One region of the Neorhizobium sp. USDA 3394 genome, then DNA from elsewhere that is predicted to be linked to it. Evidence: riboswitches for the same ligand, from Rfam matches in the RefSeq annotation. Region 1 holds a riboswitch; each other region holds the start of a gene.
The links. Region 1 has a riboswitch for thiamine pyrophosphate ahead of thiC (phosphomethylpyrimidine synthase ThiC). Riboswitches for the same ligand answer to the same signal wherever they lie in the genome.
Positions count from the first base shown of each region.

Region 2: it holds a riboswitch for thiamine pyrophosphate, as region 1 does, so the genes downstream of both, ACZ9EJ_RS05420 (ABC transporter permease) here and thiC (phosphomethylpyrimidine synthase ThiC) in region 1, are expected to answer to the same signal.
Region 3: it holds a riboswitch for thiamine pyrophosphate, as region 1 does, so the genes downstream of both, thiB (thiamine ABC transporter substrate binding subunit) here and thiC (phosphomethylpyrimidine synthase ThiC) in region 1, are expected to answer to the same signal.
Region 4: it holds a riboswitch for thiamine pyrophosphate, as region 1 does, so the genes downstream of both, thiM (hydroxyethylthiazole kinase) here and thiC (phosphomethylpyrimidine synthase ThiC) in region 1, are expected to answer to the same signal.

Region 1 is NZ_JBWCDU010000001.1:3,947,097-3,952,044, forward strand. Features, by position in the region: gene ACZ9EJ_RS19465 (amino acid--[acyl-carrier-protein] ligase) at 1-470, opposite strand, end outside; gene ACZ9EJ_RS19470 (acyl-CoA dehydrogenase family protein) at 520-1,701, opposite strand; gene ACZ9EJ_RS19475 (acyl carrier protein) at 1,703-1,954, opposite strand; TPP riboswitch at 2,134-2,266, shown strand; gene thiC (phosphomethylpyrimidine synthase ThiC) at 2,366-4,177, shown strand.
Region 2 is NZ_JBWCDU010000001.1:1,141,728-1,146,675, reverse strand. Features, by position in the region: gene nadA (quinolinate synthase NadA) at 1-130, opposite strand, end outside; gene ACZ9EJ_RS05430 (NUDIX hydrolase) at 199-1,101, opposite strand; gene ACZ9EJ_RS05425 (ABC transporter substrate-binding protein) at 1,199-2,137, opposite strand; gene ACZ9EJ_RS05420 (ABC transporter permease) at 2,134-2,916, opposite strand; TPP riboswitch at 3,052-3,155, opposite strand; gene ACZ9EJ_RS05415 (ABC transporter permease subunit) at 3,219-4,907, opposite strand; gene ACZ9EJ_RS05410 (ABC transporter substrate-binding protein) at 4,904-4,948, opposite strand, start outside.
Region 3 is NZ_JBWCDU010000001.1:4,116,780-4,121,727, forward strand. Features, by position in the region: gene ACZ9EJ_RS20145 (thiamine ABC transporter ATP-binding protein) at 1-342, opposite strand, end outside; gene thiP (thiamine/thiamine pyrophosphate ABC transporter permease ThiP) at 335-1,954, opposite strand; gene thiB (thiamine ABC transporter substrate binding subunit) at 1,959-2,969, opposite strand; TPP riboswitch at 3,009-3,116, opposite strand; gene ACZ9EJ_RS20160 (response regulator) at 3,198-3,647, opposite strand; gene ACZ9EJ_RS20165 (ABC-F family ATP-binding cassette domain-containing protein) at 3,807-4,948, opposite strand, start outside.
Region 4 is NZ_JBWCDU010000002.1:1,801,059-1,806,006, forward strand. Features, by position in the region: gene ACZ9EJ_RS30085 (glycoside hydrolase family 13 protein) at 1-253, shown strand, start outside; gene ACZ9EJ_RS30090 (heavy metal translocating P-type ATPase) at 282-2,525, opposite strand; TPP riboswitch at 2,640-2,735, shown strand; gene thiM (hydroxyethylthiazole kinase) at 2,786-3,586, shown strand; gene thiE (thiamine phosphate synthase) at 3,583-4,221, shown strand; gene thiD (bifunctional hydroxymethylpyrimidine kinase/phosphomethylpyrimidine kinase) at 4,218-4,948, shown strand, end outside.

The DNA.
Region 1 (4,948 bases):
GGATCCCTGGAGGGCTCGTGGCGGAAGCAGTAGCTCTGCAGGTCGAAGAGGCCACCGCCGGCGGGCAGGTTGCCGCGGCGCGCAACAGTCGGATAGAGCGGATAGCAGGCGGCGGGCGTCAAGACTATGTCGGTTGCTTCCTGGCCCTTGGTCCAGTCCTCCTCGCCGACCTCCATGCATTTCAGGAGGCTCATATGGTCGAGTTCGTTGCCGCAGAACGAATGCACCGTGCCGGCGAGCTGCGGAAAGCTCTTCATGTAGCCGCTGGTCTCGAAAAAGGCGCGGTTCATGCCCGGCGGGAAGCGCATCGCCTCGGCACCGTCGCCGCCGCCGACCTTGTCGATCAGCCGCTCGAAGGCGGCGATGACGTCTTCGAACTGGCCGCTGCGGCCATACAGTCCGTCGACGCCGGTCTCGATCAGCAGGCCTGCATCGAACAGGCGGTCAAGAAAGGAAACTTGCATATCCATGGCTTTACCTCATTCTTTTCAATGGTTTACATCTGAAATGATAGGGGCGTCAGCCGAGCAGGCTGGTGTCCGGTTTCTGAACGAGCAGCATGGTCGACGTATTGCCGAGGATGCGGTCGTTGGAAATCATCAGCTGGGCGGAATGCGCGTCGCGCAGATGCCGGCCGAGACTGTAGGGCGTGCCGTTCTTGTAGCCCATGATGCCGCAGATGATCATCGCCTGGTTGATGATGGTCAGGATCGTCTCGGAAGAGGCCAGCTTGACGTTGTTCATGGCGATCGAAAAGGCCATGGACGACAGCTGGTCGTGATCCGCCTTGGCATCCGCGTAGATCCTGAGGCCGGAGAGGATGCCGGCCTTGAGGAGCTGCAGCAGGTTCGAGGCTTCGGCCAGCCTCAGTGCGCCGGGCGGCTGGGTGCCGCCCGCCTTGCGGGCGGCGGCGCGCACGAAGGCCTGGGCGCGCAGTACCGCATCGGCGGCGATCCCGTACCAGACCGCGCTCCAGAGGAGATGCGAGGTGGCGAGCATCGACTGCGCCGCGATCTCGGCGAACGGCTTTGGGAAGATCTGGACGGACGGCGCTTCACCCCTGAAGAGGAAACCGTCGGAGCAGGTGCCGCGCATGCCGAGCGTATCCCAGTCGACGGTCTTCTGCAGGCTATACTGGCCTTGCTTGAAGACGGTCATGACCTGGTCGGTCGGTGCGGCCTTCTCGTTGGAGCGCGAGGTGACCATGATCGCATCGGCATGGGCGCCGTAGGAAATCACCGTCGCGTCCTTCGTCAGGCGGCAGGTGTCGCCCTCGACCTCGATCGCGCAGATGGAGTTGCGCATATTGCCGCCGATGCCGCCCTCGGTCGTCGCGGAGGCGACGAGAAGCTGGCGGCCGGCAAGCTCGCGCATGAAGTCCCTGTGCCATTCGCTGTCGCCACCGTGCTCGACGAGGCTCGAAACCTTGATCTGGTGCATGGCGAAAACCATGGCGCTCGCGGCGCAGGCCTGTCCCAGGATGGAGCAGACCTCGGCGATCTCGGTGATCGAAGCGCCCTCGCCGCCGAACGCGGCCGGGATCTGGATACCGATCAGGCGCTCGGCCCTCATGGCATCGACGGCCTCGCGGGGGAAGCGGCCGTCATGGTCGACACGGTCGGCAAATTCGGCCGCTACGGTTGCCACGCGGTGAGCGCGGGCGCTCAGGCTCATGTCGGCGGCAAAGGCAGGGAGGCTCATCTCAAGCGGCCTCGCGCGCTTTCAGGATATGCGAAACCGTCTGCTCGATCGCCGCTATGCTGGCGAAGGACTTGCGGTTCAAAAGGCTGTCGGGAAACTCGATGTCGAAGGCCTCTTCCAGGCCCAGCATCAGTTGCACGGACGCAAAGGAGGAGAGGCCGGCCGCATAAAGATCGGCGCCGTCTTCCAGCTCGGTCACAGCGACCGGAAGGCCGCCTACCCGTGTGAGCAATTCGCGAATGGTCTCGTTCATCTCGACGTCTCCGGATCGTTCGAATTCTGCGTTCATCGCTGGAGACTTTACTACGCAGGAAAGCATAAGATTCCGGTAATAAACGTCGTGAAGTTAGGGATGCGGGATTCCGTAAAATCCGATCGATTACCATCGGCATGGCCCGGCTTGACATCAACGGCCCGCGGGTTTCTGATGGCGCCATTCACCAGGGGGGTCCCGCCAAGGGGCTGAGATACTGCTGGTCGGACCGGCTTTGGCCGGCCGAGGCGCAGTGACCCGTTGAACCTGATCCAGTTCATACTGGCGTAGGGACGGTGCGGGCGCTGCGGCAGCGAGGATGGGAAACCGTCCTTCGGATTCCGGGGTGTTTTTCCATCATTCCAACACTGGAACTGGGTCTCCAAACGTCAAACCTTGGAGCCTTGAGCCATGAATATCGCAACCACCAAGCTTACCCCGGTCGTCACCACCGGCCCGCTTCCCGCTTCCATGAAAGTCCTGAAAGCAGGAACGATCCATCCGGACATCCGCGTGCCGATGCGTCAGATCGCATTGCATCCGACCTCCGGCGAACCGCCGGTCACCGTCTACGATTCTTCCGGTCCCTACACGGTGGAAGGTGCCGCGATCAGCATCGACGCGGGCCTGCCGCGCCTGCGTGAAAACTGGATTGCCGCCCGCCGCGATGTCGAGGCCTATGAGGGCCGCATCGTCAGGCCGGAGGATAACGGCTTCGTGTCCGGGAGCCACCTGACGCCGGAATTCCCGGTCCGCAACCAGCCTTTCAAGGCGAAGGTGGGCAGGGCCGTCACCCAGCTCGCCTATGCGCGGGCCGGCATCGTCACGCCGGAGATGGAATTCGTCGCCATCCGCGAGAATCTCGGCCGGCAGGCGGCCAGCGAGCCGCTCATCCGCGACGGCGAAAGTTTCGGCGCCCATGTGCCGGACTTCGTGACACCCGAGTTCGTTCGGCGCGAAGTCGCGGAAGGCCGGGCGATCATTCCCGCCAACATCAACCATCCCGAATCCGAACCGATGATCATCGGCCGGAACTTCCTGGTGAAGATCAATGCCAATATCGGCAATTCGGCCGTCACCTCGTCGATGGCCGAGGAAGTCGAGAAGATGGTCTGGGCGATCCGCTGGGGCGCCGATACGGTCATGGACCTGTCGACCGGCCGCAACATCCACAATATCCGCGAATGGATCATCCGCAATTCGCCGGTGCCGATCGGCACCGTGCCGCTCTACCAGGCGCTCGAAAAGGTGAACGGCATTGCCGAGGACCTGACCTGGGAGGTCTATCGCGACACGCTGATCGAGCAGGCCGAGCAGGGTGTCGACTATTTCACCATCCATGCGGGCGTGCGGCTCGCCTATATCCCGCTCACCGTCAACCGCGTCACCGGCATAGTCTCCCGCGGCGGCTCGATCATGGCCAAGTGGTGTCTGCATCACCACAAGGAGAGTTTTCTCTACGAGCATTTCGAGGAAATCTGCGACATCGCCCGGGCCTACGACGTGTCGTTCTCGCTCGGCGACGGCCTTCGCCCCGGTTCGATCGCCGATGCCAACGATGCGGCGCAGTTCGCTGAACTGGAGACCCTCGGCGAGCTGACGAAGATCGCCTGGGCGAAGGATTGCCAGGTGATGATCGAAGGCCCCGGCCATGTGCCGATGCACAAGATCAAGGCGAACATGGACAAGCAGCTCGCCGTCTGCGGCGAGGCGCCGTTCTATACGCTCGGGCCGCTGACCACCGATATCGCGCCGGGCTACGACCACATCACGTCGGGCATCGGGGCAGCCATGATCGGCTGGTTCGGCACCGCCATGCTCTGCTACGTCACGCCCAAGGAACATCTCGGCCTGCCGGACCGCAACGACGTCAAGGTGGGCGTCATCACCTACAAGATCGCGGCGCATGCCGCCGATCTCGCCAAGGGCCACCCGGCGGCGCAGGTGCGCGACGACGCGCTGTCGCGCGCCCGTTTCGAGTTCCGCTGGGAGGACCAGTTCAACCTCTCGCTCGATCCGGAAACGGCGCGTTCGATGCATGACGAGACGCTGCCCAAGGAGGCGCACAAGGTGGCGCATTTCTGCTCCATGTGCGGCCCGAAATTCTGCTCGATGCGGATTTCGCATGACATCCGCGCCGAGGCGCAGAAGGAGGGCCTGGAAGCCATGGCTGCGAAATATCGCGACGGCGGAGATCTCTATATGCCGGTGGGGAAGGCGTGAGCTGATCCTGTCCTTCGACGTCGAGGCAGTTCAGCCCGCTGCCTTGCAGCCCAGCCTATCTCCCCTCAAGAGCAGGGCGATCACATGAAGGCATGGGGCGGCGCGTGGAGCCCCTCCCCCTTGTGGGGAGGGGTTGGGGAGGGGACTTCATCCAGCATCAAAACCCCTCCCGCCTGCCGGCCACCAACCGGGGACGGGTCGCTGGCCCCGTCCCGTCCTCCGGACCCCCACAAGGGGGAGGGTTAAGAATGCCGCGCTGCCGCACATTCCATATGTGACGGCTCTGACCTGGTGGGAGATGCCCGGCAGGCAGAGGAGGCTTACGCGGCACGCCAAACTTTTCCGGTTTTAGTTTCCCCGCCCTTCTGCGCTATGCCTACAATCCCCTCGCCTCCGTCGCCGGAGTGTTTCGCGAGACGTTCGCGGGCAGGCGGAGGCCGGCGCTTTCGTCGGAACCGTAACGTGCGGGGATGGTGGAAGAGGTGAAAGCCATGGGCTGGGGGCAATCCCAACCCTATCAAGCCTCCCCCTGGCCGCCAGGCCGGGTTCGGTTGAGCCGTGCAAGTGGCAAGGTTTCCCGAAAGGAGACCGCGAACGAAGCCACGCAGCGAGGCGAGGTGATCACCTGTAGGGGAGGGACACCCCGAAAAGACGCCGAAGGCCACGCGAATGCGGAGCCAGCTATTAAAATCTATTGAGGTTCCGCATTCGTGTGGGCTCTCCAAACAAGCCAAGCCACGGGCGCAGTTCGCCGCGTGAACAAGAACCCGT
Region 2 (4,948 bases), 2.8 Mb from region 1:
TGACGGCGTTGCGGGTGCGCTTGAGCTCCAGGATCGCTGCGACATCCGCCTCGTAGCTCATCCACTCCGCCTTCGGGATGACGCGGCTGACACGATCATAAAGCGAGGAAACCGAAACCGGAGAATTCATGAACAGCTCCTTTTATACTCGAAGTGAGTATATCCGGCGCAAAGAGATATTCTCGATTCGAGTTTATGTCAATTGCGTGAAAGCGGAAGTTTTGAACCGGACAGCGCACGCTCTTCGAGAACCGCGTGACGGTAGCGGAAAAGCTTGGCCGGCCGGCCGCCGGTCTCGCTGGTCGCCTCGCCGGTTTCCTCGATCAGCTCCTGCTGGTCGATCAGCCGGCGGAAGTTCGGCTTGTGCAGGGTGAGCCCCGCCAGCGCCTCGACGGTGCGCTGTAATTGCGACAGCGTAAAACTCTCCGGCATCAATTCGAAGACCACCGGACGGTATTTGATCTTGGCGCGCAACCGCGCAATGCCTGTCGCCAGGATACGGCGGTGATCGGCAAACATCGAACGGCCGAAACTCCTGGCCGGCGGACAACCGGCCTCGGTGACAAGCCCCGCCTCATACATCAGCTCATAGCGCTGCAGGCCGAGATCCTCGTTCCAGACGGCGCCATCAAGGCCGAAGGCGAAATCGACACGGCGCTGGCGGTGCTCGCGGCGCGCTGGTTCCGAGGCGATCCAACCCTCAAGACGCCCGGTGATGTCGGCCAGAATATCCGGCCCACCCCTGCGATGATCTTCCCAGGGGAAATATTCGTACCAGCCGTGCCAGCCCGGTTTGCCGGCGCCGGGTGCGGCCTGTTCGCGGACGAGGCCGAGATAGCTGATCGAGATCGTCCGCCCCTCGGCATCCTCGTGGGTCCGGTCGCGGTCGGCAAAGGTGTAGAGCTGTTCGAGATAACCGAGCGGATGGCCGGTCTGGTCCCTAACCCATTCCCGCAGCCCGGCCTGAAGGCTCCGGTGGCCGAGCTCGAAAGGCCCGGACGGAAGCGCATCTCCGGAGCGAACCGTCATCACGCGCGGCTCGTCGCCGGTGACGGCGGAAAGAACCGCGATCAGTTCCGCATGGGCAAGTCCGATGGTCAAGCAAACTCCGGGGTCCGTAACGTGGAATGCCTATCTGGCATGGAAATCACGTTACGCGAACCCCGGCGTTCAAATCAAACAATATCAGCGACTTGGCCTACCTGATTTCCACCGCGACGTCGGCGACAGACGGCACGCTCTTGATCAGCCCCACTTCCTGCATGAAGGCGGCGAAACGCTGGTAGCGGCCGTAGTCGAGTGCGGCCGGGCGCTTGGCAAAGCGCGGCAGCGTGTCGAAGAATGCCGTGCGGTTCAGCTCGTCGTCGAGGTTCGGATAGGCCTTGATGAAAAGCTGCCAGGCTTCCTGCGGATGGTTGGTGATGAAGATCGACGCCTGTTCTACCGCATGCAGGAAGCGCGGCAGGCGGTTGTCGGCGGCAGAATCGCGGCGGGTGACGAAGATCAGCTCATCGTAGGCCGGAACGCCGTGCTCTTCCGGGAAAAATGCACGGCCCGCATGGCCTTCCAGCTTCATCTGGGTCAGCTCGAAGTTGCGGAACCCGCCGAGCGTCGCATCGACCTTGCCGCCGATCAGCGACGGCGACAGCGAGAAGTTGACGTTGATCAGCTCGACATCGTTGTTGGACAGGCCTTCCGAGGCCAGCATGCGCTTCAGCATGGCATCCTCGAAACCGGTGACGGAGAAGCCGACCTTCTTGCCCTTCAGGTCCTTGAGGCTCTTGATCGGACCGTCCGCCAGCACCGTCACGGTGTTCAAGGGTGTCTCGACCAGCGTGCCGAACCGCACCAGCGGCAGGCCCGCCTCATGGTCGAGATAGAGATTGGGCTGGTAGTGGATGCCGATATCCGCCTGGCTTGCGGAGACCAGGCGCGGCACCGCAGAAGGGTCGGACGGCGGAATCAGCTCAACATCGAGGTTCGCATCGGAAAACAGGCCGCGCTGCTGGGCGATGACCATCGGCGCGTGATCCGGATTGACGAACCATTCGAGCAGCACGCTCAGCTTGTCGGCCGCCTGCGTGGGCGCGGCCAAGCTGGCGAGCGCGATGACGGAGGCGGTGAGGATACGGATCATGATCGAACGGAACTCCTTGATGCAGATTGGGATGAAGGATCGGCTTCGCTGGCCCAGGGGGCGAGACCGGCCGTCAGCCGGTCGATGAGAAGCCGCAAAATGAGGGTGAGGATGGCGAGTATGGTCATGGCCGCGAACACCGTATCGGTCTGCATGCGCGCATTGGCCTGGACCATCACGAAACCGAGGCCACCCGACGCACCGACCCATTCGCCGACGACGGCACCGAGCGGCGCCAGCGGGGCTGCGACCCTGAGGCCCGAGACGAGGCTCGGGATCGCCAGCGGCACGCGCATCGACACCAGCGTCTGCCAGTGCGAGGCGCCCTCCAGCGAAACGGCATCGAGGATTTCCTGATCGGTGCGGCGAAGACCGTCGGCAAAGGCGGAGGCGACCGGAAAGAAGATGATGATCGTCGTCATCGCCACCTTCGAGGCGAGGCCGAAACCGAGCCACAGAACCAGTATCGGCGCCAGCACGAAGACGGGAAAGGCCTGCAGGATCAGCACCATCGGCCAGACCAGACGGCCGAGCCGCGGCAGCGCTGCGACACCGAAGGCGGTGGCGATCCCGAGACCAGCACCGATCACCAGCCCGAAGACGATTTCCGTCAGCGTGACGAGACTGTTCTGCAGCAGGAAGCCGGGCTGCCGCAGAAAGGCGGACGCGACGGCAATGGGAGACGGCAGAATATAGCGAGGCGGAGCAAACAGCCAGACGCCCGCTTGCCAGAGGGCGACAAGCAAGACGAGGCCGATGACCGCGTGGGAGGCGCGCATGATGCTACGCGTCGAATCCAGACGCGACGGCTGGATATCCTTTTGGGACAACGGAAAGAATGAATGTCATCGGTCGATCTCCAGATCAGCTCAATCACGGAGATCCAGGTGAAGCGGAGAAGAGAAAAATCGTCGGATGACGCCTATTTCCGTTCCTACGCCGGCATGACCCGGATCAGGTTCAAGGGTCCGGCTCAGCGCCATCTCAGCATCGTCAAGATGCTCCCCTCGGAATGGGACGATAACTGTCGGTTTTCAGTATGCCTGTCAAGCGGTCCGGCCGGCCCGCCATCGTTTCCAATTCAGCGTGCGTAGAGCCTGTCGAGACGGACCACCCGGCCCACCAGCACCAGCGCAATGACCGTGAAGACGATCAGCACGGCCGAGATGGCATGCGCCGTCGGCTCCAGGCTGAAGGTCGATTCCGAATAGATGCGGACCGGCAGCGTCGTCAGGCGGGCGGTGGTGAGGAAGCTCGTCACCGTCACCTCGCCGAAGCTCAGGAGGAAACCGACGATGCCGGCAGCAAACAGTCCCGGCGCCAGACCCGGCATGATGATCAGGAAGAACCGCCGCGCAGGGCTTGCCCCGAGGCTCGCCGCCGCCTCTTCCTGCGCCCGGTCGAGCCCCATGACCGAGGTGGTCAGAAGCGTGATGGCGAAGGGAAGGATGACGATCACGTGGATTGCCACGAGGCCGAAAAAGGGTGGAATGATCAGGTAGATCTGCAGCAGCCGCAGCATGCCGACGCCGATCGCCACATGCGGCAGCGACATCGGCAGCAGCCAGAAGGTCAGAAGCGCCGAGCGGCCCTTGAACGGATAACGGGCGAGCGCAAACGCCGCCGGTAGCGAGAGCGCAAGCGCCACCAGCATCGAGGTGACGGCAAGCTGCACCGACACCCAGAAGGCATCCGCATAGGTCCCCGCAAAGAACACCGCTTCGTACCATTTCAGCGTGAAGCCGCGGAAACCGGACGCGGTCGCCTGCGGCACGTCGTTGAAACTCTGGATGCAGACCAGCACCAGCGGCAGCAGCAGGAGCAGCAGCGAGGTGGCGAGCAGCAGTTTCGAAACGAGCGGCCCGAGAATGTCGATGACCGGCACGATCCAGCGCGGAATGCTCCATGGATTGCTGGGCTTGCCCTTCAGCCACGGCATGAGGCGGTTGAGGAGATAGGCGCAGAGCGCCGCAAACGCGAGACCGGTCACCGTCATGATGATCGCAAGTGCTGCGGCAAGCGGTGCGTTGAGGTTCTTGATCGCCTCCTGCAACACCAGCATACCTGTGGTCCAGACCTTCTTGCCGCCGAGCAGCGAAGCGGACACATAGGCCGTGGTCGCCATCAGGAAAACGATGATGGCGCCGGACCGCAGGCCCGGCAGCGAAAGCGGCAGGTCCACCGTGAGGAACCGGACCGCCGGAGACGCGCCAAGGCTCTGGGCCGCCTCATGCACGCGCGGCGAAGTGTTCTGCAGGTTGTCGTAAAGCGCCAGCACCATGAACGGCAGAAACACCTGCGCCAGCGCGACCGCGACCGCGCCATGGGTGAACAGCATGTATCTCGCAGGCGGAATGCCTACGAGGCCGGTGACCGAATTGATCAGCCCTTCCGGCGCAAGCAGCAGGATGATGCCGAGCGAGCGCACCACGACATTGGTGAGCAGCGGAATGAGGATGACGGCGAACGCGGCCGCGCGGTATTTTACCGGCATCCGCGCCAGCCAGTGGGCGAGCGGATAACCGAGAAGCGCGGTGATCACCGTAACGCCGAGGCCGAGCAGGATGGTTTCGGAAACGACGCCGAAATAGAAACTGTCGGAGACGATGTCCCGGAACTGGGCGATCGACGGCGCCAGGAACAGCGGGCCGAAAGGATCGGGATACTCGTGCAGGGAGAGCACGAGGACCACGAACATCGGCGCCGCGAAGGACAGAAGCAGCCAAAGGGTGACCGGCGCTGCAAGCGCCGGCCCGATCCAACGGTTCATCCCGCGATCTCCCGATCGTATTTCGCCTGCCACTTGGCGCG
Region 3 (4,948 bases), 170 kb from region 1:
CGATATTGCGGCCCGGTCATTGCCGGAAAGTCTGAGCGAAGGGCTGATGCCGAGGCCGATGTTGGCGGCGAGGTCCAGATGGGCGAAGAGATTGTTGTCCTGAAAGACCAGCGATACGGGGCGCTCGGAGGGATGTTTTTCCGTCACGTCCCCGCCCGCGATCAGGATACGACCGCGGTCCGGCGTCTCGAAGCCGGCAACGAGATTGAGGAAGGTCGATTTGCCGGAGCCGGATGGACCGGTAATCGCCGTCACGGCGCCTGCCGGCAAAGCACAGTCGAAGCGGAATTCCCGGGCGCCGAGCTTCAGTTCAACCTTGTCCAGCGCGATGCCGTCAGTCATGGCTTGTTTCCCTCCTGCCGGCAGTGCCGATCATCGTCAGTGCCAGGCAGATGATGCCGAGGATGAGCGCCAGCCCGTCCGCATCATTGGTTCGATAGCTGGATAGCCGGCTATAGACAAGCCAGGGGAGGTTGGTGAGCTCGCTGGAGCCGAACAGCGCTACCGCGCCGAGATCGCCGAGCGACAGCGCCATGGCGAAGGACAGCGCCGTCAGCAGGGGCATCGCCAGAACCGGCAGGTCGATCCTCCAAACCCGCGAAAAGCCGGAAAGGCCGAGGCTTGCCGACAGCCTGCCTGTCCGCTCGCGATGCGTTTCGACGGCCGGGGCCAAAACGCGCATCACGAAGGGAAGCGCCATCAGCATGTTGATGATCGCGACCAGCGCCGGGGCGAAGCGCGCCACATCGCCGAACGGGCGCAGCATCAGGAACCAGCCGGTTCCGAGCACGACTGGCGGCACGAGCAGCACCAGCGAGGACATTCCACCCAAGGACACGGAAAACGCCCTGGCCGTTCCGGCGGGCCTCTTCATGTCTGCAATTGCCTCGCGCCCGGCAATGATAGCCAGGGAGGTCAGCACGGCCAGCAGACCGGCGGAAAGCGCGATCGTGAAACTGGTCCAGGCGGCGCGCAGAAAGGTGGCGCTGCTGAGGAGGCTCCAGAGATTGGCCCGAGCGCCCGCAGCGACGATCGAGGCGAGCGGCAGGATCAGGAAGGCGGTCGCGAGCAGAATGGCGAGCGTGTCCCAGAGCCGCGCCGGCACTGTCCGGCCGTCGAAGCGGCGGGTGGCCCGGCCTGTCGTGATGCCGCTATCGTCTGGCGCCGGGAAAAGCGAAATCGCGACCAGGATCAGCGCCGTCGTGCCGATCTGCAGCAGCGACAGCGCGATCGCGCGGGGCGGATCGAAGTCGAAACGCAGCGACTGATAGATCGCGACCTCGAGCGTCGTCGCGGCCGGCCCGCCGCCGAGCACCAGGACGAGCGTGAAGCTCGTGGCGCAGAGCATGAAGATCAGGCCGGCGATGCCGGGAATGACGCGCCGCGCCGCGGGCCATTCGATGAAACGGAAGACGGAAAACGGTTTCATTCCGAGGCTGGAGGAGAGGAGCCAATATTCCGCCGGCAACCGTTCCAGTGCCGCGAGCAGCAGCCTTGCGGCGAGCGGCAGGTTGAAGAACACATGGGCCAGCAATATGCCGGAAAGGCCGTAAATGCTGATCGGCTGTTCGAGTCCAAGTTTCAATAGCAGGCTGTTCATTACTCCCTGCCGTCCCCAGATGCCGATCAGGCCGAGCGCACCGATCAGCATCGGCAGGCCCATCGGCAATGCCATCAGCCGGATGACCCATACTCGGCCCGGAAAGCTTGGGCGGCGTGCAAGCGCGAGAGCAACGGGAAGCGCGAAGATGACCGACAGCAGCGTCGAAAGAACCGCCTGCAGCAGGGTGAAGCGCAGGATTCGCCAGGTATAGGCGGTGAACAGCCGGCTCTGGGTGTCACCGGCGTCCCAGGAGAGAAGGGCGGCGACTGCGATGCCGACGAAGAAGGCGATTCCGACAAGGCTCAGCAGCCCCCAGCCTATCCCGCGTCTCCGCTCGGCTCGCGTCAGCATGGGATCAGTTCATGCTCATGGCGGTCAGCCATTCGTCGATCCACGCCTGCCGGTTCTTGGCCACCTGGTCCGACCCCATCAGGAAAGTCTTGGTCGGCTGCACCAGCTTGTTGAAAGCGTCGGGGAGCGGCTGGGAGGTCTTGGCGGCCGGCATCATCCAGTTGGTGGTCGGGATGACGTCCTGGAATGCGGGCGACACCATGAATTTCAGGAACTGTTTCGCCAGATCCTTGTCCTTCGCCCCCCTCAGCATGCCGGCGACCTCGATCTGGATGTAATGTCCTTCGGAAAAGGAGGCGGCCTGGTAGCGGTCCGTCTTCTCCTCGACCATGTGATAGGCCGGCGAGGTCGTGTAGGAAAACACCATCGGCACTTCGCCCTTGGTGAACAGGCCATAGGCCTCCGACCAGCCTGGCGTGACGGTCAGCACGCGTTTCCGGAGCTTGGCCCAGGCCTCCGGTGCCTGGTCGCCATAGATCGATTTCACCCAGAGCAGCAGGCCGAGGCCGGGCGTCGACGTGCGCGGGTCCTCGATGGCGATCTTCTGTGCCGGATCGCCCTCCACCAGTTCCTTGAGGCTTTTCGGAGGGCTCTTCATTGCCTGGCTGTCGTAGACGACGGCGAAATGGCCGTAATCGTAGGGAATGAACGTGTCGTCGCTGTAATTGCCCGGCACCTTGGCCCCGGAGGCGTCGAGCCCATGCGGCTCGAACAGGCCGGTCGCCTTCGCCTCGGAGATCAGGTTGGTATCGAGGCCCAGCGCGATATCGGCGTCGGTGCCGGGACCCTCCAGCTTCAGGCGGGTGAGAAGCGCCACGCCATCGGCGACGCCGACGAAGTTGAGCTTGCAGGCGCAGGTCTTTTCGAAGGTCTCCTTGACCTTAGGTCCTGGACCCCAATCGGAGATGAAGCTCTCATAGGTATAGACGGTCAGCGTCTTTTCCTGCGCTTCGGCGGGCGCGGACAGGGAAAAGGCGGCCGTGGCCGCGAATATCGAAAGAATGATGCTGCGCATCAGCGTTCCTCGTTTTGGTGACAAAGGGGAATAGGCGCTGATGAAGAGCCGTCTAATCCCTCCGCCGGTGTTAACCGGATCAGGTTCCGCGGGTTGGCCAAAGGCCTCTCAGCCGCACGAAAACGCGCGGCACCCCGTTAGAGCAGGATCAGATTTAGCGGCGAGGGAGATAGCTGGCAAGAGGCGGTCTGCGACCGGCTCAAGGCGAATTCTACGGGAGCAACATGCTCAGTGGTTCTGCGGAAAAACTTTCAGTTCACGCGGCACGATCGCCATGCCGCCGAGCCGGTTGGCAACGGCGTAGTCGATCGTCTTCTCGACGACATCGGGCATGACCGGTTTCGTCAGGACGCCGAGCGAGCCTTTGACGCCGGCTTTCACGTCGTCCGGATTACCCGTCATGAATACGACGGTAATGCCGTATTGCTCGGCAAGCTCGCGGCCGATCTCAGGACCGGTTCGCCCGTCCGAAAGATTGACATCGACCAGGGCGATATCGGCATAGGCGGCGAGTGCGAGGGCGTGTTTGCGGGCATTGGCAAAACCCGCGACTTTGAGGCCCATGGCTTCGATCGTCTCAGCCACATCGAGCGCGATCAGAAACTCGTCTTCGACAATCATAACTCTCTGATTCATCGCCTCAGTGGCCAGCCGACGACGCGTAACATTTGTCAGCATTGGATGTCCCCATTCGGTTGATCGGTTCCCGGCAGGCCGATCCGTCTCCGGGACATTTCGACCACTATTCATACCCAGAACGTCTCGGGACATCATATGTTCCGGTCCGCGACAAATATTTTTATAGCTAACTAATTGTTAAGCTTAACAAATCTAAAATCAGCCCTCGATTTCCTCACGTAGCATTTCGAGCTCGAGCCATTCTTCTTCCATTTTGCTGATGTTTTGGCGAAGCTTTTCCATCTCAGCGGCCAGCTTGTTGAAGGCGGCGGGATCCTTGGTGAAGAGGTTGGGATCGGCCATCTTCTTCTCGCGGGCGGCGATCTCGGCCTCGGCTTTCGCCATTTCCTTCGGCAGGTTTTCAAGCGCGAATTTCTGCTTGTAGGAAAGTTTGCCTTTGCCCTTCTGGACGTCAGCGGTGGGTGCCGAAGATTCGGTCCTTGCCTTGTCGGCCTTTTCCGCACGGCGCCGTTCTTCCTGCGCGCCTTTCCGCTGCGCCAGCATATCCGAGTATCCGCCGGCATATTCGATCCAGCGGCCATCCGGTGCGTCCGGATTGGCGGGGGCAATGGTCGAGGTCACGGTGCGGTCGAGGAAGTCGCGGTCGTGGCTGACGAGGATGACGGTGCCGGTGTAGCCGGCGACGATTTCCTGCAGCAGGTCCAGAGTCTCGATGTCGAGGTCGTTGGTCGGTTCGTCGAGGATGAGCAGATTGGAAGGCCGGGCCATGATGCGGGCGAGCATCAGCCTCGCGCGCTCGCCGCCGGACAGGTTCTTGATCGGTGTCCTGATCTGTTCCGGCTGGAACAGGAAGTCCTTCATGTAGCCTGCGACATGCCGCTGCTCGCCGTTGACCAGCAGCGTCTCGCCGCGGCCGTCCGTCAGATAATGGGACAGCGTGTCCTCGGGGTTCAGGTCCTCGCGCTTCTGGTCGAGCGTGGCGATTTCCAGGTTGGTGCCGAGCTTGACGGTGCCGGTATCGGGCGCCAGCTGGCCGGTCAGCATCTTCAGCAGTGTGGTCTTGCCGGCGCCGTTCGGGCCGACGAGGCCGATGCAGTCGCCGCGATGCACGCGGATGGAGAAGGGCGCGACGATCGGCCGATCGTAGCTCTTGGTGATGTTTTCGGCTTCGATGACCAGCTTGCCGGATTCGCGGCCTTCGCTGACGCTCGCCTGGACCGTGCCCTGCGGTCCCTTGTGGCCGCGGTAATTGCTGCGCATCGTCTGCAGCTCGCCGAGGCGGCGCATGTTGCGCTTGCGGCGCGCCGTCACGCCATAACGCAGCCAGTGTTCCTCGCGCT
Region 4 (4,948 bases), on a different contig from region 1:
GATCGTCTATGGGATTTATCAGAGCTGGCTCGACAGCCATCCGGACGTCTTCGTCTACTCGCGAACGCTCGACGGGGAGCGCATGGTGGTGTTGGCCAATTTCACGGCCCGCGAAGTGGCGGTCGAGCTGCCGGGCGAATTGCGAATGTCCGGCGAATGCCTGATCTCGAACTATGAACCCGTCGACCGACTGGGCGAGAACCTGACGCTGAAGCCATACGAGGCTTTCTCGGTTCTGGCACGGCCTGTTTGAAAAGACTCGTCACCTACCGATCCGCCCCTCAAACCGCCCTCACCCGCAGCAACCGCAACGCATTGATCGTCACCAGCACCGTCGCGCCGGTATCCGCAAGGATCGCCGGCCACAACCCGGTAATGCCGAGGATGGTGGTCACCAGGAAGATAGCCTTCAAACCCAGGGCGATCGTAATGTTCTGGTAGATATTGCGCATCGTCCGCCTTGACAGCTCGATCATGGCGGCGATGTCGCCGACCCGACCGTGCAACGTTGCGGCGTCGGCGGTTTCGAGAGCCACGTCCGTGCCGCCGCCCATGGCGATGCCGACATCGGCTGCGGCGAGCGCTGGGGCGTCGTTGATCCCGTCGCCGACCTTGCCGACCACGAAACCCTCGCTTTTCAACTCGCCGACGATGCGGCTCTTGTCTTCCGGCATCAATTCGGCACGCACCTCGATGCCGAGATCCTTGCCGATCGCGGCGGCGGTGCGTGCATTGTCGCCGGTCAGCATCACGGTCCTGATGCCGGCATCGGTCAGCGCCTTCAGGCCGGCCCTGGCGTCGGGACGCGGTTCGTCGCGCATGGCGATCACACCGGCAAGCACCCCGCCGACGATCAGCACCGAGACAGTCTTGCCTTCGTCGTTAAGGCCGGTGATCCGCCGGGAATGGGCCATCGGCAGCGAAACCCGCTCAGCCGCGGCTTTTGGCGAACCGAGGAAAACCTCCTGACCTTCGACAGTCGCCGTCACGCCCTTGCCGCCAAGTGCCCTGGCATCCGCTGCAGCCGGGATCTCGACCTCGTCATCGGCAGCCTTGGCAAGGATGGCGACGGCGAGCGGATGGCTCGATCCGGCCTCTAGAGCGGCAGCAAAACGCAGCACGTCTTCCGCATTGCGGCCGAAGGCGATGACGTCGGTCACCTGAGGTTTGCCGGCAGTCAGCGTTCCGGTCTTGTCGAGCGCGACAGCGGTGATCTTGCCGAGCGTTTCGAGCACCGCGCCACCCTTCATCAGCAGACCGCGGCGGGCGCCTGACGACAGCGACGCGGCGATTGCCGCCGGTGTCGAGATGACCAGAGCACAGGGGCAACCGATCAAGAGTATCGCCAGGCCCTTATAGACCCACTCGCTCCAGGACTCGCCGCCGACAAGCGGTGGCAGGATGGCGACCAAAGCCGCAACGGCGACGACACCCGGCGTGTAATAGCGGGAGAACCGGTCGATGAAGCGTTCGGTCGGGGCCTTGCTCTCCTGCGCCTCCTCGACCAGCCGCACCACGCGGGCAATGGTATTGTCCTCGGCGGCGGCCGTCACGCGGACCCGCAAGGCCGCATCGCCGTTGATCGTGCCGGCAAACACCGTATCGCCGATACCCTTGGCAACCGGCGTACTTTCCCCCGTCACCGGCGCTTCGTCGATTGCACTTTCGCCGGCAATGATGATGCCGTCCGCTGAAATGCGGTCGCCGGGACGCACGAGGATGATCGCGCCGACGGCAAGGCTCTCGGCCGGCACTTCACGGGCCCGGCCGTTCTCTTCGAGCAGCGCGTTCTTCGGCACCAGCGCCGTCAGGCTCTGGATGCTCTGCCGCGCCTTGCCGGCTGCCACCCCTTCCAGCAGTTCGCCGATCAGGAACAGGAAAACCACGGCCGCCGCCTCTTCCGACGCATCGATGACAACAGCACCGACGGCGGCGATCGTCATCAGCATCTCGATGGAAAACGGCGTGCCGGCAAATGCGGCCATGACGGCGCGACGGGCAATCGGCACGAGGCCGATCAGCATCGCGGCCGTGAAAATGTAAGCGTCATAGGCCGGCAGCAGGTGGCCGATCCCGTAAGCCACGGCCAACGCAACACCGACCAGGATCGTCAATCGGCCCTTGGCCGATTTCCACCACGGTCCCTCCATCGGACCGTGATCGTGGCCGTGCAGGCCTTCAATTTCGGTAGAGCCGTGGTCGTGAGGGGAATGATCGTGCGCGCCATCATGGGCGTGATGATGGTGGTCGTGGTCGTGCGTCCCGCGGATCTCCCCCTCAATGGGGGTGATCGGGAGTTTGCCCCTTCCCAAAGCCCTGAGCGAATAACCCAACCCCACGACCTTCTTCTCGATGGCGACAAGATCACCGGTCCCGTCATGCCTCACCGTCATCGTGCCCGAAGCCACCGAAACGGACACGTCCTCGACGCCCGGCATGCGGCGCACCGCGGTGTCGATCTTCGTCGCGCAGCTGGCGCAATCCATGCCGCCAACCTTGTATCGTGCCTGTGTCGTCGCGCTCATCGTCTCTTTCCCGTTTGGACCGAGCCTCGTCTCTACAACCTCTAGCGACTAGAGCTGCAAGGCCCAAAATCAGAAAAAATCACTGGCGAAGCGCATTATCTTTGCTGTAAGCCATGGTGAAGACAGGGGCGTCCGGCAGAGCCGGGCTGAGAAGCACCCTTAGAACCTGAACCAGATCATGCTGGCGGAGGGAGTCGTCCGGGCGCTGACAACCGCGCCCCGCGCCTGCCCCGCCGAACGAGGCAGACATGCACACGACAATGCCCCTTAGCGAGACCCCCGGCCAGCTGCTGACCGCGATGCGCGCGAAAAATCCGCTCGTCCAGAACATCACCAATTTCGTGGCCATGAACATCGCCGCCAACGTGATGCTTGCGGCCGGCGCCTCCCCCGCCATGGTGCACACGAAGGAAGAAGCCGGCGAATTCGCCCGCATCGCCTCGGCCCTGACGATCAATATCGGCACCCTGTCGCCGGATTTCCTGGCCGGCATGAAGGCCGCGGCCGAAGCCGCCACCGAAGCTGGCAAACCCTGGGTGCTCGATCCCGTCGCCCATTATGCCACCGCCTATCGCCGCGCCGCACTTGCCGAGCTCATGGAACTGCGACCTACCGTCATCCGCGGCAATGCATCGGAAATCATCGCGCTGGCCGGCAGCCAGTCGAGCGGCCATGGCGTCGACAGCGGCGACAGCGTCGCGGCGGCCGAAGGCTCCGCCATCGCCATCGCCCGGCGGCAGGGCTGCGTGGTGGCCGTTACCGGCGAGGTGGATTTCGTCACCGACAGTCGGCGTTCGGCCCGCATCCTCGGTGGTTCGGCCCTGATGCCGCGGGTCACCGCGCTCGGCTGCTCGCTTACCTGCCTTGTGGGTGCCTTTGCGGCCAGCACGGACAATCCTTTCGAGGCGACGGCCGCAGCACTCGCGATGTTCGCGGTCGCGGGAGAGGAAGCGGCCTTCACCGCCTCCGGGCCCGGCTTCTTCTCGCCGATCTTCCTCGACCGTCTCGCGGCGCTGACCGGCGAGACACTCGATGCCAAGGCAAGGATCGTTTCCGCATGAAAAAGACCTTCGATCTTTCCGTCTATCTCGTCCTCGATCCGGATCTCTGCCGGGAGATCGGCATGGTCGAGACGGCAAGGCTGGCGGTCGCCGGCGGCGCGACCATCGTCCAGCTCCGCGACAAGCAGGCGGACACAGCGCAGATGATCGAAACCGGCCGTGCGCTGAAGGCGGTTCTGGCAGGCACCGGCGTGCCGCTGATCATCAACGACGACGTGGAAGCGGCGATCGCGATCGGCGCCGAAGGCCTGCATGTCGGCCAGAGCGATATGGTCGCCGTGATGGCGCGGCAGCGCGTCGGCCATGGCATGATCCTCGGCCTCTCGGTCGAGACCGAGAACCTGGCGCGGCGGGTGGATCCGTCGATCGTTGATTATGTGGGCATCGGTCCCGTCTTTGCGACAAGCACCAAGCCTGACCACAAGCAGCCGATCGGTTTCGACGGGCTTGCGCGCATCGCGGCCATGGCGCCGGTTCCGGCGGTCGCGATCGGTGGCGTCAAGGCGGAACATGCCGGACCTGCACTCGCCGCCGGCGCAAAGGGCATCGCGGTCGTCTCCGCCATCTGCGGCCAGCCCGATCCGCGGGCCGCAGCCCGCAGGATCGCCGCGGAAATCGAAAGGGCACGCACGTGAGCATCAAGAATGTCCTGTCGATAGCCGGTTCGGACCCTTCCGGCGGCGCCGGCATCCAGGCGGACCTGAAAACCTTCGCGGCGCGCGGCACCTATGGCATGGCGGCGCTGACGGCGCTGACCGCCCAGAATACCCAAGGGGTCAGCGGCGTGCATGCAGTGCCCGCAGCCTTCGTCGCAAACCAGATCCGCGCGATCTTTCTCGACGTGCGGGTCGATGCCGTGAAAATCGGCATGATTGCCAATGCCGAGATCGCCGAAGCGGTTGCCGAGGCACTCCGTCCCTACCGCGATACCGTGCCGATCGTGCTCGATCCGGTGATGATCGCCAAGGGCGGTTCGCCGCTGCTGGCGCTCGACGCGGTGGACGCCGTCACCTACAAGCTGATGCCGCTCGCCACCGTCGTCACCCCCAACCTGCCGGAAGCGGCAGCGCTGCTCGGCGACACGGTCGCCACGACCCGAGAGGAGATGGCGGTCCAGGCTGGGCGGCTGCTGACGATCGGCCCGAAGGCGGTATTGGTAAAAGGTGGCCATCTGGAAGGAGAGGACAGCCCGGATGTGCTGGCCGACGCCACCGGCATCCATTGGTTCGAGGGCAAGCGCACCCCGACCAGCAACACCCACGGCACCGGCTGCACGCTGTCGAGCGCGATCGCCGCCGAACTCGCCAAGGGCGCCTCGTCCGCGCAGGCGGTCGCCGTCGCCAAGACCTATCTCGCAGGAGC